2 regions of the Lachnoclostridium phytofermentans ISDg genome follow, and region 2 is predicted to be linked to the other one. Evidence: a T-box and tRNA genes for the amino acid it is inferred to sense, from the RefSeq annotation. Region 2 holds a T-box; the other holds one or more tRNA genes.
The links. The T-box of region 2 lies ahead of thrS (threonine--tRNA ligase). A T-box ahead of a tRNA ligase gene usually reads a tRNA of that ligase, here a tRNA-Thr.

Region 1: it encodes a tRNA-Thr, which carries the amino acid that the T-box ahead of thrS (threonine--tRNA ligase) is inferred to sense. The anticodon was not compared.

The regions. Positions count from the first base shown of each region.
Region 1 is NC_010001.1:450,097-458,824, forward strand. Features, by position in the region: rRNA gene CPHY_RS01910 (23S ribosomal RNA) at 1-1,138, shown strand, start outside; tRNA gene CPHY_RS01915 (tRNA-Asn) at 1,205-1,276, shown strand; tRNA gene CPHY_RS01920 (tRNA-Glu) at 1,358-1,429, shown strand; tRNA gene CPHY_RS01925 (tRNA-Thr) at 1,549-1,621, shown strand; tRNA gene CPHY_RS01930 (tRNA-Ile) at 1,650-1,723, shown strand; tRNA gene CPHY_RS01935 (tRNA-Asp) at 1,772-1,845, shown strand; tRNA gene CPHY_RS01940 (tRNA-Val) at 1,921-1,993, shown strand; tRNA gene CPHY_RS01945 (tRNA-Leu) at 2,011-2,096, shown strand; tRNA gene CPHY_RS01950 (tRNA-Arg) at 2,145-2,218, shown strand; gene CPHY_RS21555 (DUF6774 domain-containing protein) at 2,831-3,406, shown strand; gene CPHY_RS01960 (lysine exporter LysO family protein) at 3,578-4,177, opposite strand; gene CPHY_RS01965 (hypothetical protein) at 4,180-4,464, opposite strand; gene CPHY_RS01970 (DUF4914 family protein) at 5,432-7,309, shown strand; gene CPHY_RS01975 (response regulator transcription factor) at 7,565-8,254, shown strand; gene CPHY_RS01980 (ATP-binding cassette domain-containing protein) at 8,398-8,728, shown strand, end outside.
Region 2 is NC_010001.1:959,672-968,399, forward strand. Features, by position in the region: gene CPHY_RS03985 (ATP-dependent nuclease) at 1-679, shown strand, start outside; gene CPHY_RS03990 (S66 peptidase family protein) at 862-1,812, shown strand; gene CPHY_RS03995 (HD-GYP domain-containing protein) at 1,961-3,052, shown strand; gene CPHY_RS22400 (C-GCAxxG-C-C family (seleno)protein) at 3,246-4,229, shown strand; T-box leader at 4,379-4,589, shown strand; gene thrS (threonine--tRNA ligase) at 4,689-6,647, shown strand; gene CPHY_RS04015 (methyl-accepting chemotaxis protein) at 6,815-8,728, shown strand, end outside.

The sequences.
Region 1 (8,728 bases), 510 kb from region 2:
GCCCAAGCAACTGTTTAGCAAAAACACAGGTCTATGCAAAACCGAAAGGTGAGGTATATGGGCTGACGCCTGCCCGGTGCTGGAAGGTTAAGGGGAGAGGTTAGACGCAAGTCGAAGCTTTGAACTTAAGCCCCAGTAAACGGCGGCCGTAACTATAACGGTCCTAAGGTAGCGAAATTCCTTGTCGGGTAAGTTCCGACCCGCACGAAAGGCGTAATGATTTGGGCACTGTCTCGACAATGCACCCGGTGAAATTGAAATACCAGTGAAGATGCTGGTTACCTGCGCCAGGACGGAAAGACCCCATGGAGCTTTACTTCAGCTTGATACTGGGATTCGGTGCTGCATGTACAGGATAGGTGGGAGACTAAGAAGTAGGAACGCCAGTTCTTACGGAGTCGCTGTTGGGATACCACCCTTGTAGTACTGGATTTCTAACCTGTAGCCGTGACCCGGCTAGGGGACAATGTCAGGCGGGGAGTTTGACTGGGGCGGTCGCCTCCGAAAGGGTATCGGAGGCGCTCAAAGGTTCTCTCAGAATGGTTGGAAACCATTCGTAGAGTGCAAAGGCATAAGAGAGCTTGACTGTGACACCGACGGGTGGAGCAGGTACGAAAGTAGGACTTAGTGATCCGGTGGTATAAAGTGGGATTGCCATCGCTCAACGGATAAAAGCTACCCTGGGGATAACAGGCTTATCACTCCCAAGAGTTCACATCGACGGAGTGGTTTGGCACCTCGATGTCGGCTCATCGCATCCTGGGGCTGTAGTAGGTCCCAAGGGTTGGGCTGTTCGCCCATTAAAGCGGTACGCGAGCTGGGTTCAGAACGTCGTGAGACAGTTCGGTCCCTATCCGGCGTAGGCGTAGGATATTTGAGAGGAGCTGTCCTTAGTACGAGAGGACCGGGATGGACTGACCTCTGGTGTATCGGTTGTTCTACCAAGAGCATGGCCGAGTAGCCAAGTCGGGACGGGATAAACGCTGAAGGCATCTAAGCGTGAAGCCCCCCTCAAGATAAGATATCCCATAGCATAAGCTAGTAAGACCCCTTAAAGACGATAAGGTTGATAGGACAAAGGTGGAAGTGTGGTAACACATGTAGCTGATTGTTACTAATAGGTCGAGGGCTTAACCTAAAAGGTTTGTTTAAACTTTTTTCTGAGTTGACAATGTCAACATCATTTATTACAATGTAGAAGTATTCCTCGATAGCTCAATGGTAGAGCACACGGCTGTTAACCGTGGGGTTGTTGGTTCGAGCCCAACTCGGGGAGTTATTAACAAGAATAACCATGATATGAATGATAAAATTGTTAATTGACAAGAATTAAATTATATGTTAATATTATTAGCACGGCTCCATGGTCAAGCGGTTAAGACACCGCCCTTTCACGGCGGTAACAGGGGTTCAAATCCCCTTGGAGTCATTTGTAAGATTGATAGTTAACTAAAGTGGTGAAAGCTACTATCGGTCTTATCTTTGTGAAAAAAAGATACTCTATTGAACATTGTGCCGACGTGGCTCAATTAAACGTAAAGTGAATACGCCGACGTGGCTCAATTGGCAGAGCAGCTGACTTGTAATCAGCAGGTTATCGGTTCGAGTCCGATCGTCGGCTTTTATGGCTTTTGATTTTCAAAAGACATGGACCTTTAGCTCAGTTGGTTAGAGCAACCGGCTCATAACCGGTCGGTCCCGGGTTCGAGTCCCCGAAGGTCCACTAGAGATAATTATACAAAGGATTATCTTACAGGAAATAAAAGAATTTGGCTCAGTGGCTCAGTTGGTTAGAGCGCCGCCCTGTCACGGCGGAGGTCGTGGGTTCGAGTCCCATCTGAGTCGTTGTAATCGAAAAGATTACACGACAAAAAATACTCAATATGTATTTGTTATCGAGTCATAAAGACCAGTTAAATTGGGATCTTAGCTCAGCTGGGAGAGCATCTGCCTTACAAGCAGAGGGTCATAGGTTCGAGCCCTATAGGTCCCATTCAACCGAAAGGTTATGCCGGCGTGGCGGAACTGGCAGACGCACAGGACTTAAAATCCTGCGGGACTAATCTCCCGTACCGGTTCGATTCCGGTCGCCGGCATTATCTTTGAATTTTTCAAAGATAATCAGTATGAAAATTTCATACTATGTACGTGTAGCTCAGCTGGATAGAGCGTCTGGCTACGGACCAGAAGGTCGCGTGTTCGAATCATGTCACGTACATTAGTGCCTGTAAATGCTGAGTTTACAGGCTTTTTTCATTTTATTGACATGATCTCATATCAAAATGGAAACCCTTGTGTCAGGTGTTGTGGTGTGGTTCTTAGGAACCCCTAGATACTAGATGCAGGGATATTTTTATTTAAATGTGTCACAGATATTTTAAAAAAATCGTCCAATATATTAAAATACCACTGTTCATTTATCTATTTTAAAGAATTCATTATCATAATAATCATCAATCTGTCTTGTCTAAGAATCCAAACGCTTACCCCTCAATAATTTAAATAGAACCTTATGGTTTAACTTAAAATTAGCTATCATAATCACTATATTCAGATTTAGAAACCTATTATTCTTGTATACCATAAATAGTATGCTATAATTAATAAGTAAGGGAAAAACAGTAAGTATTTCTCTAAGGGAGTTTCTTGTGTTATTTCGATAGTCAACAATTTATTGGCTATTTTTTTCTGCCGTCATAAACCAAATAAAATTATATTTACTAGACATAACTTGTACTAGTTAGTCATAGATTTACTTACGAATACCTTCAAGGACAACTTTAATACTACCCGCTTTCTTTAGTACATATAATATATCGAGGTGATAATCATGAGTAGTTGTACTGATATACTGTTGATAAGCTCTGTAGCATGTCGAATTGCAGAATGTCTTGATGACAACGAATTAGCATTGCTTGCAGCTGACTTGTTATTTTTAAGTGATGCACTTAATGCTATTGCGGTACGTAGAGCGGTTTGTAAGGATATCTGCGAAAAGAAAGCCGCAAACACAGCGAAGAATAGTAAAGATAGTAATGCTAATAGCGGCAATAATAATAGTAACAATAATAATAGTAACAATAATAATAGTAGCGAGAATAATGGTAGTAATGATAATAGAGGTAACAAAGGTAATAAAGACGGTAATGGTAATAAAGTAGGTAAAAATAATAAAGACAGTAAAAGTAATAATGGTAATAGCGCTAGTAGCGGTAGTAGTATAAAACAAATCAGTGATGAGAAAAACGTTATTACACCGGTAAAAAGAGAACAAAGCTCCGAAATGAAGACTAGTGGGAGTAGTAATATGAAAGCTACATTCACTAAAAATGATAATTCTATGAAGATGGGCGATAATAAAATCGTTGATATGTCAGAGGATATTAATCATAGTAACAAGAAATAGAATGATAGGATGAATGCAATTTCGATTCGGACCTTTATAAATAAATTACAAGAAGGAATATGTACATAATTCTTAGAAGTATACTTATTAAGTAAATTAGATAGACATTAATTCACATCAATGTCTATCATGAGTAAAAATTATATATAAAATATTTTGCTCAAAAATAATTTAAAAAATCTGATAGCAGAGATTAATGAGTATTGGTACTGCTGCTGAGCAAATAATACCATTGATTACAGATAATACTACGGTTTCTTCATTGGTATATCGAATTAACATAGGTAGGGTAGTATCTTCACTGGTAGCTCCTGCAGGAGCTATACAGGTTGGAAAATTCAAATACTTTGCTATGAGTGGGATACTAAAGAAAGAAAATATTTCTCTCATTAAATTACTTAAGAAAGTAATACTACCAAACGAAGCACCTGCGAACTCGCTTACCATAACACCAGATAAGCTATACCAACCTAATCCACTTGCCATAGCTGTACTGGTGTTCATAGAGATTCCAGTGATAAAACTACAAATAATACCTCCAAGTAACGATCCAATTATGATACCAAAAGGAATAATAAAAACTTTAACATGATATTCTTTAATTTTCTGTATAATGCCACGATTTAATCCGATGCTGATAGCTACTAAAAACATAAGTAAATAAAGGATATAATGAGTATGTTCTGTAACAAAATTAATGATTGTTATATCAATGCCGGATAATCCATAAACAATTCCTATTAACAGGGCAATTACGGTAAGTAGAACCATAATTAGTCCTCCTTTTCTTTTAGTTTCTTTTTCATAAATAATCTGGTTAATAAGTAAACAATTAAAGTAGAAAAGACTGTTGGAATAAAAAAGTATAGAAAACTAGTTAAACCAAGTGTTGATATCTCTTGAAGAAAATGCTCTCTTTTACCAAGCATAACCCCCATAGAAAAAATAATTAAAATGGTGCATACTATTTGCATTTTTTCATTCTTTTTTTTATGTTTCTCTGGAAAAAACCTTGATCCAATGAAAATTCCAATTCCCATAATAATGAGAATATCCATAATATAGCCTCCCTTCTATAATAAAGTCCTCTTTTAGAAAAAATCAAGAACAGATAATGATATGGATAAGAATAGAGAATTTTAACCTCTCTAAAGCCCACGAATCCTAATACAAACGTATATACTATAACAAATATTTTAACTTCAAGCAAGAGAAACGAATGATACGAAAGATATAAACAGTACTTGCTTATAATTTGGTGCTTCTATATAAATTTTAAAAATGAATCCTATTAAAATTAGAACTTTGAGTACTAAGAAGTTAAAATTTAGATAAATACATCAACACTTTGACGAATTAGCGTATAAAACTACGAGAAAGTTTTGATTTTTTGATGCTTCTATCAATACTACTGGATAATTTTTATCTGCTAGGAAATAGCTATGAATCTTGACTTTATAAATTGTTTGTGATATATTAAACCGTATCCGACATTGGTACAGATTACGTGTAATGACAAAATTCCTAACAGGTTACTTACTAGATTATATTACTTGAATTTAAAACCTGCAAACAGTATGTTTACAGGTTTTTCATTATAATTAGCTGCATTAAATTTTGTATAAGTGAATGTAATTCAATTGAACTTTGGTAGGATTAGGAAATATTATCATAAATTTAAACTAGAATTAGATAATTTATTAACGAAGTCTTTATTTGACTTCTTAAGGCTTTTTTAAGGATGTTAGGCATTTAATCTCCTAAGAAAAAGTTGGTTTAATATTTCATAATATGGATGACGATACAAATAGTTAAACTAAGTTGTAAGTAAGCCAATATCAGAGGTTTCTTTGATATTGGCTTTTTTAAAAACGTAGGGACCTTTCGTCATTTTTTTATGCGAGCCAATGAATGTATAGTTCAATTCTGAGGTAGGAATAATTAAATAAGGGCTAAAAATATATAAGAGATAACATCTTGAATTATATTTTTATATAAAAAGACAGGAAGAAAGTGAGGATTGCTATGAAAATCAATCAGGAAAAGTGGAATTTGCCATCTTATATCAGGGATATCTTAACCGAGAGCAAACACGTATACTATCCACGTTCGAAGAAGGAGCTGATACATATGGCTTTTGGTGGAGAAGATGTGGACACTTATGAGGTGGCTTATGATGTACCGGGCAAGGGCAACATTGTAGAAGCAACGGTTACTCGTTGTAAAAATGGTATTGTAGTAAATTATCCGGACGACTATATGCGTAGACGTGACCCAGATTGTCTATTAGTTGCCGATAAAAATGATACAGACAAGCCTAAGTACGATGATGTTTACAATCAAGATTTTGAGCCACTTCGTCAGGAAACATTCCAATGGTTAAAAAAGCAAAAGCTTATTGTGTTTGCTTTTAAGTCCGGTGGTGAGGAATATGGTTATGATACCTTATTGGTTTCTCCAGCAAATGCGGGATTTTTTGCTTGTGCTGTTGCAGATTTACAGGGCTTTACCAGTATGCATGACATATCGGAGGACTTCAATCCAAAGGCAGTCATTTTCTTAGCACCTCCATTCCGTCATACCCATTTTGATGGTAAACAAATTGTAATTCACAATCGTTTAACAGGAATTCATGAGTTGTTTTCCTATAACTTATATCCAGGCCCAAGTGCGAAGAAGGGTATCTACGGCGTTTTACTTAACATTGGTGAAAATGAAGGTTGGACAACCGTTCACGCGTCTACTGTTAAGGTTATTACCCCATACGACAATGAAATTGTTATTATGCATGAAGGTGCATCTGGCGGTGGAAAGAGTGAGATGATCGAGCATGTTCACCGTGAGATGGATGGTCGTATTTTACTTGGTAAAAATACAGTAACTGGTGAGAAAACATTTATTGAATTATCAGAATCATGTGAATTAAGACCTGTTACCGATGATATGGCAATTTGCCATCCAAGGATGCAAAACGATAGTAAGAAACTTGTTGTTAAGGATGCAGAGCAAGGTTGGTTCTTACGTTGTGATCATATTAAGAGTTATGGTACTGCTCCTCAGCATGAAAAGATTTTTATTCATCCACAAGAGCCGTTGGTATTTTTAAATATTCAAGGTGTGCCAAATTCTACCTGTCTTGTTTGGGAACATACATTAGATTCTAATGGAAAACCTTGTCCAAACCCAAGAGTAGTTCTTCCAAGACGCTTGGTTCCGAATGTAATTGATGAGCCTGTAGAAATTGATGTTAGAAGTTTTGGTGTTAGAACACCGGCTTGTACAAAGAAGAACCCTTCTTATGGTATTCTTGGTATGTTCCATATTTTACCTCCAGCACTTGCTTGGTTATGGAGATTGGTTGCACCAAGAGGATATAACAATCCAAGTATTACTTCTTCCGAAGGTATGACAAGTGAAGGTGTTGGTTCTTACTGGCCATTTGCAACTGGTAAAATGGTGGAGCAGGCAAACCTTCTTATGGAGCAGATATTAAATTCAAGTCATACTCGTTATTTACTCATTCCGAATCAACACATCGGTGCTTATGAAGTTGGATTTGTACCACAGTGGGTAGCAAGAGAGTATATAGCTAGAAGAGGTAGTGCAAAATTTAAACCAGAGCACTTAGTAGAAGCTCGTTGTTCAATTCTAGGATATGGACTTGGATCACTTAAGGTAGATGGTCAGTACATCCGTAAGGCATTTTTACAACCAGAAATGCAGCAAGAAGTTGGTATCGAAGGCTATGATGCTGGTTCTAAGATACTTCTTGATTTCTTCAAGGAGGAAGTACAGAAATTCTTAACTCCTGAACTTCATGAGATGGGTAGAAAGATAATTGAATTATTACTTTCTGATGCTTCTGTTCAAGAGTACAATGATTTATTGCCAATGAGATATTAATAAAACAGTTATTTTACTGTTTTAATATAGGTACCCTAAAAGAGCGGGTGCAAATGGAATATTCTAAGGAGAAGCCAATCAGCTTTCGGAGGATTTCGTTTGCACTCGCTTTTAACATGATAAGGAAAGTTCGCGAATGTCTTTCCTTGTTTTAGATAAATATATTCTTTGCATTTTTAATTATAGTTCTGTTATAATCATGCTATTATAGTCTGAATAAAACAAAATAAAGTAATCTTTATCAATGGGAGTCTTATGAAAAAAATATTAGTTGTTGAAGATGATCTAAATATTAATAACATGCTGAGAGAAGCCTTAGAGGAAGCTGGTTATGAGGTGGTTCAGGCATATTCGGGTACAGAAGCCATGCTAAATGTAGGCATGACAGAGTTTGATTTAATTCTTTTGGATTTAATGTTACCGGGCATGTCAGGAGAAGAGTTTTTAAAGCTGTTCAATAAAAAAGAACGGACGCCTGTTATTGTGCTATCTGCAAAGGACGAGCTGGATAGTAAGGTGGATGTCCTATCATGCGGAGCAGATGATTATATTACGAAACCATTTCAATTAAAAGAATTACTTGTTCGTATTGAAGTAGCTCTTAGGCGAGTAAATCGAAATATAGAAAAATCGCAGGATGAAACAAATCAATGTCTTTCTCATAAAGACTTATTATTGAATCGTAGTTCTTATGAAGTTAGATTAGCAGGAAATTTGATATCACTTACCAAACAGGAATATAAGATATTAGAACTTTTACTTCTCCATCCAAACAAGGTGTTTAGTAAGCAGGAGATTTATAATTATGCATGGGAAGAATACTTTATCGGTGAGGATAAGACAATCAATGTTCATATCAGTAATATCCGCATGAAGCTAAAAAAGGTTACAGAAGACGATTATATTGATACGGTCTGGGGAATAGGATTTAAACTCAGTAAATAGTCTTTAAACTTAGTAAATACTATCTTTACCATTTCTTTAACTTTCCTTTGCGATATGTTTATAAAGATTCTTTAAGATAATACTTGAAAAGAACATTGCTTTATAACAGAAATATTGAAACAGAGAGAAAGAGGAGGAAGAGTATGAATGATATATTGTTAAGGTCATCCGTTCTAACAAAGAAGTATAAAAATTATGCTGCTGTTAATCAGGTAAACCTAACGATAAAGCGAGGTGATATCTATGGCTTTATCGGTAGGAATGGAGCAGGTAAAACTACATTTTTAAAAATGATTAGCGGACTTGCAAAACAAACCTCAGGTAATATAGAGCTATTTGGTGCGGATTGTAATAAGCAAAAGGAGCTATTTTCCAGGATTGGGGTTTTAATTGAGGCACCGGGATTATTTCCGAATATGACTGCGTTTGAAAATCTAAAGATGAAGTGTATCAGTCATGGGATTCAGGATGATA
Region 2 (8,728 bases):
TGATGAGAATGGGTTACCAAAACGAGTAGCTATTATTGCAACCAATAGTTGTACCAATATAAAGACCTATGCCAATTTAAAATACATTAATAAACTATACCTTAAGGATCAGTTTATGATGATACGAGATGGCGATGGGCTTAATCCGAAGGAATTAAAAGCGCAGTTATGCAATTATTACCGAAGCAGGGGAAGGGAAGATATTGATATTCTTCCTCGAGTGAGAGAACGAAATGTATTGATTTTAAAGTACTATTCCTTTGAAAATTATTTTTTAGAACCTTCTATTATGTCAGCAATTGGTGTTGTAGAAAGTGAGGACGCATTCTATCAGACACTTTTTGAAAAGTATAAGGAATATTTGTACCGACTATCTAGTGTAAAGAATATGACAGAAAAAACTGGATGTAAGATTAAAACCAAAGACGATTTAAAACTAAATTTTGAGTTGATTAAAATCTACGTACGTGGCCATAATCTGTTTGATATCTACTATGGACGATATAAAGGAGATGCATTAACAGAGATACTAAGGCGTTATATTGAACTAGCTCCTAGAGAAACATTTGCAGATATTTTAGATGCTATTGATCAGTTTTTATTTTTTGAAAGTAAGGTTACTAGTGCTAAAATCACGGAGGGGGAAGAAAAAGATAATTCAAATAAGTTAAATAATTAATTAAAGGAATGACCTGTGAAAGAAAAGGAAAAGAAATAATAATAATTTGAAATAGGAAATGGAAAAGAAATAAAAATGAAATTGTTTAAATTAAAAGAAATAGAAAAGAAAAGGAGAAAGCATAGGAGTAATAAGTTTGCATATTATCTAACTAACAGTATTGAAAAGATAAGGTTATAACTATGGAGAAGAATTGCGTTAACACAAGTAGAGAGCATTTAATTTTTCCCGACCAACTAAAAAGAGGAGATACCATTGGACTTGTTTGTCCTTCTTCTCCTACCACGAAAGAAAAGGTTGTGAAAAGTGTTGAATTTATGCAAGATCTCGGATTTGATGTTAAGTTAGGTAGGAGTTGTTGGTGTGAGTTAAACGGCTACCTTGCAGGTGATGCTTGTCTACGGGCAGAGGATATCAATCGAATGTTTGCAGATGATACGGTAAAAGCTATTTTCTGTATTCGAGGTGGATATGGTAGTAGCCAAATCATGAATCTTTTAAATTATGATATGATTAGGAAACATCCTAAAATATTTGTTGGTTATAGTGATATTACAAATTTGTTATCCGCATTCTTTCAGTTATGTGGATTCATCACCTTTCATGGTCCTATGGTAGCATCTAATTTCTTGCAGCATTTTGATCCTTATACCGAAGAGTCGTTATGGAGAGCGTTATTTATGGGAGAGTCACTTACCTTTCAAAATCCTAAGGGAAGGGAACTTACAGTAGTGAGGGAAGGCTGTGCTGAAGGACTCTTAGTTGGTGGGAATTTATCTTTAATAACTAGTCAGATTGGAACATTTTATGCACCTGACTTTCGAGGAAAGATTTTATTTCTTGAAGAAGTTGGGGAGACGGTTCCAAGAATTGGACGTATGCTTGATCAACTTTGGCTAACTGGTATTATAGGGCAGATTAAAGGAGTTTTATTGGGTGATTTTACAGATTGCACGAATCCATACGATAGTAAATATGGTGTTGATGAACTATTTCAAGACTTCTTTTGTCAGTTTAAGAAGCCAGTCTTATCGAATTTAGCATGTGGACATAGTTTTCCTACAGCGACGTTACCGATTGGAACGTTTTGCACGATGGATACCAATCTTAAACAAATCTGTTTTTATCGATAGTTTTAGACGAAAAGTTAAGAAAATAGTGGGAATAACAAAATTTCTTACGTATTGTGTATGCAACAATTGCAAAAATGATTATATTATGGTATATTTGAATTACCAAAATATTACAATTACTTTTGCAATGAAGAAGGAGGTATTATTCTTGATTACCGATGCAACGCAATCCGAGAAAATGATACACATTCCTATCACACAAGTAGTGCCAGGCATGGTTATAGCTCGTGATATTTACTCACGCAATGACCAGTTAATATTGGTTAAGGGTACCAAGTTACTACCAAATATGATTGCTAAGATGATGTTCTATACCATTGAAAGTATTTTTATTTACAAGAGCGAAGAAGATATATATTCTGATTCAAGTTATTATAATCGAATTAAGCAGAGTGAGGACTTTAAGAATTTTAAACAGACCTATGATGACGCTATGATGGAAATCAAAGATTCTGTAAATCTGTTATTGCAATACAGCAACCAGGTACCAGAACAGCAGTTGTTACATAAAGTCGAGAAGATTATACGCACGAGTAAGAACAAATTTCATCTGCTTGAGATGATATACTGTATTCATGAACATGATGATTTAACATTTATACATTCCATCAATGTGGCATTAATTTGCCATGTATTTGGTGAATGGTTGCAAATTCCCCCACATGAGGTTAAAATTCTAACCATATGCGGATTGTTGCATGACGTTGGAAAATTAGTAATTCCAAAAGAAATCTTAAATAAACCAGGTCCTTTAACAAAAGAGGAGTACGAGATTGTAAAAGATCATCCAGAACAAGGTTATCTTTTGCTGCTAAATCATAAGATGGATGAGCGAATTCGTTTGGCTGCATTAGAACATCATGAACGTTATGACGGAAACGGGTATCCTTTATGTAAATATGGAAATGATATTCATCCGTTTTCCATGATTGTCGCAATTGCTGATGTATATGATGCAATGACGAGTAGACGGGTGTATCGAGGAGCAATCTGTCCGTTTGATGTAATAAAATTATTTGAAGAAGAAGGAAAGCAACAGTACGATGTAAAATACTTGATTCCACTGATTCAAAAGATAGCTGAAATTTATATTAACCATACTGTGAAACTAAGTAACAATCAAAAAGGAGAAATCATTCTACTTAACAAAGATAGTTTATCAAGACCTGTAATTAAGGTTGATAATGAGTTTATTGATTTATCGAAGCATAAAGATTTACGAATTGAAGCAGTGATTTAGTTAGTGTAAAATAAAGCTGTTTAACTGTAAGTTTATTTGTATGCAAATAAAAGGAATTTATTTACTTTGTATTTAAAAGTAATACAAAAGGTATTATCCTACTTTATTTTTTTATGCAATAGGTATAAAATAAAAGTCATTTTTCCTACTTTTTATTTCTGCATACTAAAAGTTACTGTATAAGGAGAATATTATGGAGAGCAGAAGAGAAAAAGCAATTCGATTGTTTCAGGAAGGTTATAACTGTTCGCAAGCAGTTTTTGCTGTATTTAACGATGAATATCAAATCCCAAAGGATTTGGCATTGAAACTTTCCTCATCTTTTGGTGGTGGGATGGGAAGAATGAGAGAGGTATGCGGAGCAGTTTCTGGCATGTCGATGGTAGCTGGTCTAGAGACAGGAGCAATCGATGGAGGGGATGCCGAAGGAAAGAAAAAGAATTATGATATGGTACAGAAGTTAGCTGCTAAATTTCGTGAAAAGAAAGGTTCTATTATCTGTAGAGAGCTGCTTGGACTTGATCAGGAGGGTTCAGAGAAAGCATTTATCGATACTAAGCCAGAAGCAAGAACAGAGCAGTATTATGAAAAAAGGCCTTGTGCCTTGTTAGTAGGTGATGCAGTGGATATATTAGAAAAAGAATTATTTCAAGAAACAAAAGATTCAAAAAAGGTTCAGACAAAAATCCAGATGGTACGAGTAGAAGATGATGAGTCCATAAAAGAATTAGCAGAGGTTGCGAATGAAGTTTGGCATCAGCATTTTTCAACCATATTGTCATTAGAACAAATTGATTATATGGTAGATAAGTTCCAATCGGTCAAGGCAATGACAGAACAGATAAAGTGTTCGGGCTACGAATACTATTTTATTGTTGTAGATGGAATCACAGTCGGTTATACGGGGATCCACCCGGAAGAGGGTAAATTGTTTTTAAGCAAGCTGTATATTCTTAGAAAATACCGAGGAAATCAATATGCTTCCCATGTATTTGAGTTTTTAAAAGAACTCTGCAAAGAAAGAGGGCTACAAGCAATTTGGCTTACTGTTAACCGTTATAACTATGATACAATTCATATTTATGAGAAAAAAGGGTTTCAAACCATAAGAACACAGGTAGCTGATATCGGTAATGGATTTGTCATGGATGATTATGTAATGGAACTTAAGCTTTGATAAGGAAAGGTTTGCAATGTTTATTTTCTTGTTAAAAATCTCCATAGTATAGTTTAAAAAATTTCCATGGCATAGCGTCTTGACAACTTAAATGGAAATGTTATAATAACAAAAAGAAAAGACTTTTTTGATTTTTAACAATTTATTGAGATAATACGTTGATGAGAAGAGTAAATTGTGGAGTATTTCAGAGAGGAATACAGTAGCTGAAAGTATTCTAATGCAGAAGCAATTGAAGACTACCTCGGAGTGGCCCTAATCCGGCCCGGTGATTCCGTTACCATCGAATGAAGCCGGGATATCAAAGCATAGCTTTTATGTCCAATAAGGGTGGAACCGCGAGTGATACTCGTCCCTTTCGAATACGTTAAGTAATCGAAAGAGACGAGTTTTTTTATATTCAGTGAACAAAATTATTGTAATTATAAAAGGCGCTAAAGCACCAGAAATGAGGATATTATGAAGATTACATTAAAAGATGGCTCTGTAAAAGAGTATTCGGAGTCTATGCAAATTATTGATATTGCCAAAGATATCAGCGAAGGATTAGCAAGAATGGCATGCGCAGCTGAACTTGATGGAAAAGTAGTTGACCTTCGTACTGAAGTTTCAAAAGACGCAGAATTAAGTATCTTAACATTTAACGATGATGGTGGTAAGGCTGCTTATCGTCACACAACTTCTCATGTACTTGCACAAGCAGTGAAGAGATTATATCCAGATGCAAAAATAGCAATCGGACCATCCATTGACACAGGATTTTATTATGATTTTGATGTTGCTCCTTTTGATCGTGCAGCTCTTGATGCATTAGAGCAGGAGATGAAGAAAATTATTAAAGAAGGCGCTGAAATCACAAGATTTACACTTCCCCGCGCAGAAGCAATCAAGTTTATGGAAGAGAAAGAGGAACCATATAAGGTTGAATTAATTCGTGATTTACCAGAGGATTCCGTAATATCTTTCTACTCTCAGGGAGATTTTGTAGACCTTTGTGCTGGACCACATCTCATGAGTACAAAAAATATTAAAGCGATTAAGTTAATCAATTCTTCCGGTGCTTACTGGAGAGGCAGTGAGAAAAATAAGATGCTTACTCGTGTTTACGGAACTGCGTTTACAAAAAATGCAGATCTTGAGGAGTTTTTAAATCATTTAGAAGATATTAAGAAGAGAGACCATAATAAACTTGGTCGTGAGATGGAGCTATTTGCAACTGTTGACGTTATTGGCCAGGGCTTACCACTCTTAATGCCTAAGGGTGCAAAGATGATTCAAACTCTTCAACGTTGGATTGAGGATGAAGAAGAACGTCGTGGTTATATGAGAACAAAGACTCCATTACTCGCTAAGAAAGATTTGTATGAAATATCAGATCACTGGAATCATTACAAAGAGGGTATGTTCGTTCTTGGTGATGAGGAGGATGAGAATGCAGAAGTATTTGCACTTCGTCCTATGACTTGTCCATTCCAGTATTATGTATATAAACAGTCTCAAAAGAGTTATCGTGATTTGCCTTGTCGTTATGGTGAAACTTCAACACTATTCCGTAATGAGGATTCTGGTGAGATGCATGGTCTTACAAGAGTTCGCCAGTTTACAATTTCGGAAGGTCATCTTATCGTAACACCAGAACAGCTAGAAGAGGAATTCAAGGGTTGTGTGGATTTAGCAAAATACTGTTTAACTACTTTAGGTTTAGCAGATGATGTAACTTACCGTCTATCCAAATGGGATCCAAATAACCAGGGTAAATATCTTGGTAATGAAGAGACTTGGAATAAGGTTCAGAATATGATGCGTGATATTTTAAATCATATTGGACTCGACTTCACAGAAGAAGACGGAGAGGCTGCATTCTATGGTCCTAAGCTTGATATTCAGGCTAAGAATGTGTATGGTAAAGAAGATACCATGATTACAATTCAGCTTGATATGTTCCTTGCTGATCGTTTTGATATGACTTATATCGATGCAAATGGTGAGAAGAAACGTCCATATATTATTCACAGAACAAGTATGGGATGTTATGAAAGAACACTTGCTTGGTTGATTGAAAAATACGCTGGTAAATTCCCAACTTGGTTATGTCCAGAGCAAGTTCGTATCTTACCTATCTCTGAGAAGTACAGTGACTATGCTAAGATGGTAGAAAAAGAGCTTCTTGACAATGGGGTACTTGTTACTGTAGATAACCGTGCAGAAAAGATTGGCTATAAGATCCGTGAAGCTAGATTAGATCGTGTACCTTATATGCTAGTTGTTGGTCAAAAGGAAGCAGAAGAAGGTTTAGTTTCTGTAAGAAGCCGCTACCTTGGAGATGAAGGACAAAAGAAGGTTAGTGATTTCGTTGATGCAATCTGCAAAGAGATCAGAACTAAGGAAATTCGTAAAATAGAAGTAACAGAAGAATAATATACACTTTTAAAGAGAGCAAACAGGAAGTTTTTAATTTCTTGTTTACTCTCTTTCTTTCTTCTATGTTACTTATTATTTTTACATAAATAACATTTTGATTTCTCATAAGTGCAGTAAGATTACTTTATTATATATTCACACAAGATAGAGGAGGTATTCGATTTTTGAGAACAAATCAGAATGTGAAAGTAAGACTTGGAATGAAGGGGAGACTTTTAGGTTTAATACTACCAATCATAGTAACCGTAATTGGAATTACTCTTTTTGTTTCCTTAAACAGCATGAAAGAAATAGTGGAAGAGAGAACAAAAGAAGTTATCGAATATACTACGGAAGGAAATGCTGCATCCATGGATTCCTTTTTAGGCTCGACACTAAAAGAATTAGATGCTATGAAACTTTGTATTAAGAATAGTTATTTGACAGAAGCACAATTAAAGAGGTTGTTTCAAAACACTTACGGAAGTAATGAGCTTTATCCAGAAGGGCTCTATTATGCGACAAGTGATGGGTTTTATGCAGATGGAGCAGGTGAAGAAAATAGTAATGGAGATAAGATAGAAGAAGAACAGTGGTTTGTAGAGGGGTTAAGTCATACGAATGGTTTCTCTTATGGATTCCCATATGTAAAAGAGAGTAACAAGGAATTTGTAGTCACCGCTTCCATAGATTTATCCACTGGACTCATTAAAAAGGTTATGGCAGCAGATATTCCAATGAAGATATTAATAGACTACGTTAGTGAAATATCGTTCTTAAACGGAAAAGGGAGGACAATTCTAACGAATACTATGACCGGGGAGGTAATATCAAAAGGGGTTGATATAGAGGGGGAGTTATTACAGAACCTCATACATAAAGTGAGAGAGAAGGAATATGGTACCACTCTCGTCAGTGATGGATCGGAGAATTATTATGCAACAGTTACACCAATTAGCTATTGTAATTTGTCATTAGTTAGCTATGTTTCAAGAGAAGAAGTAATACTTTCTCAGGTAAAGGAAGTCATTTTAAAGGTAATTGTTATTGTTGGCATTATCGTAATTCTTTCCTTATTTTTCATTGTGAGATATATTAGCCATAAAACAAGCCTGTTAAAAAAAGTTACTTCCTATATGGAAACGATAACGGATGGGAATTTTACTAAGGGAATGACAATTGACAGTCGTGATGAGATGGGGGTTATGATTAATTCTGTAGAAGGTTTTCGTAATGTGATGACTCATATGATTTTAGAACTTAATCGAATTGTAGAACTATTACAACATCAATCAGATAATAGTAGTAGGATGAGTTTACAGCTAACAAGCACCAGTACTTCTCAATATAATTCGATGAAGCAAATGCAGGAATCCCTCCTAGATCTTGGGAAAAGCGTTGAGGAGATTGTGGGTAACTCAAATATTTTAGCGGCTGATATTGGAACCGTACGTGAAAAATCGGAAGTGATGAATCAGAATCTGAAAGAAATGGTAAAAATATCAGATTCTGGCCAGATGGAAATTGAACTTATGGGCGAAGCGATGAAAAATATCCAGGACAATATGGGGAATTTATCAGAGTCCGTAGAATCGGTGCATCAGTATATGAGACGTATTCGTAGCATGGTAGAGTCTATGGAGGAAATCGCAGAGCAGTCAAAATTGTTATCCTTAAATGCAGCAATTGAAGCAGTTCGGGCAAATACGGACGGTAAAGGGTTTCAAGTTGTAGCAATGGAGGTTAACGCCTTGGCAAAAAACAGTGCGGATAGCGTGGTACGTATGAAACAGGTAATTGACGGTATCGTAGATCTGGTGAAGGTGATGAAAGGAAAAACAGAGAGTTGTGTTCTTTCGATACAAGAAAGCAAACAAACGATTGAGAATTCCGTGAGGACATTTCAGCAGATTACTTCGAAAGTTCAAACGGTGAAAGAAGAGGTGGATACTGTAACGATCCATATTGGTGAAGTTGAAGGTGTGAGTCAAAACTTGGTAGCGATTACACAAGAGCAATCAGCTGCTAGCCAACAGATGTTTACCATGAGTGAGGCTGTTTTAGAGCATACAGAATGGGTGAAATCGAATGCAATGCAA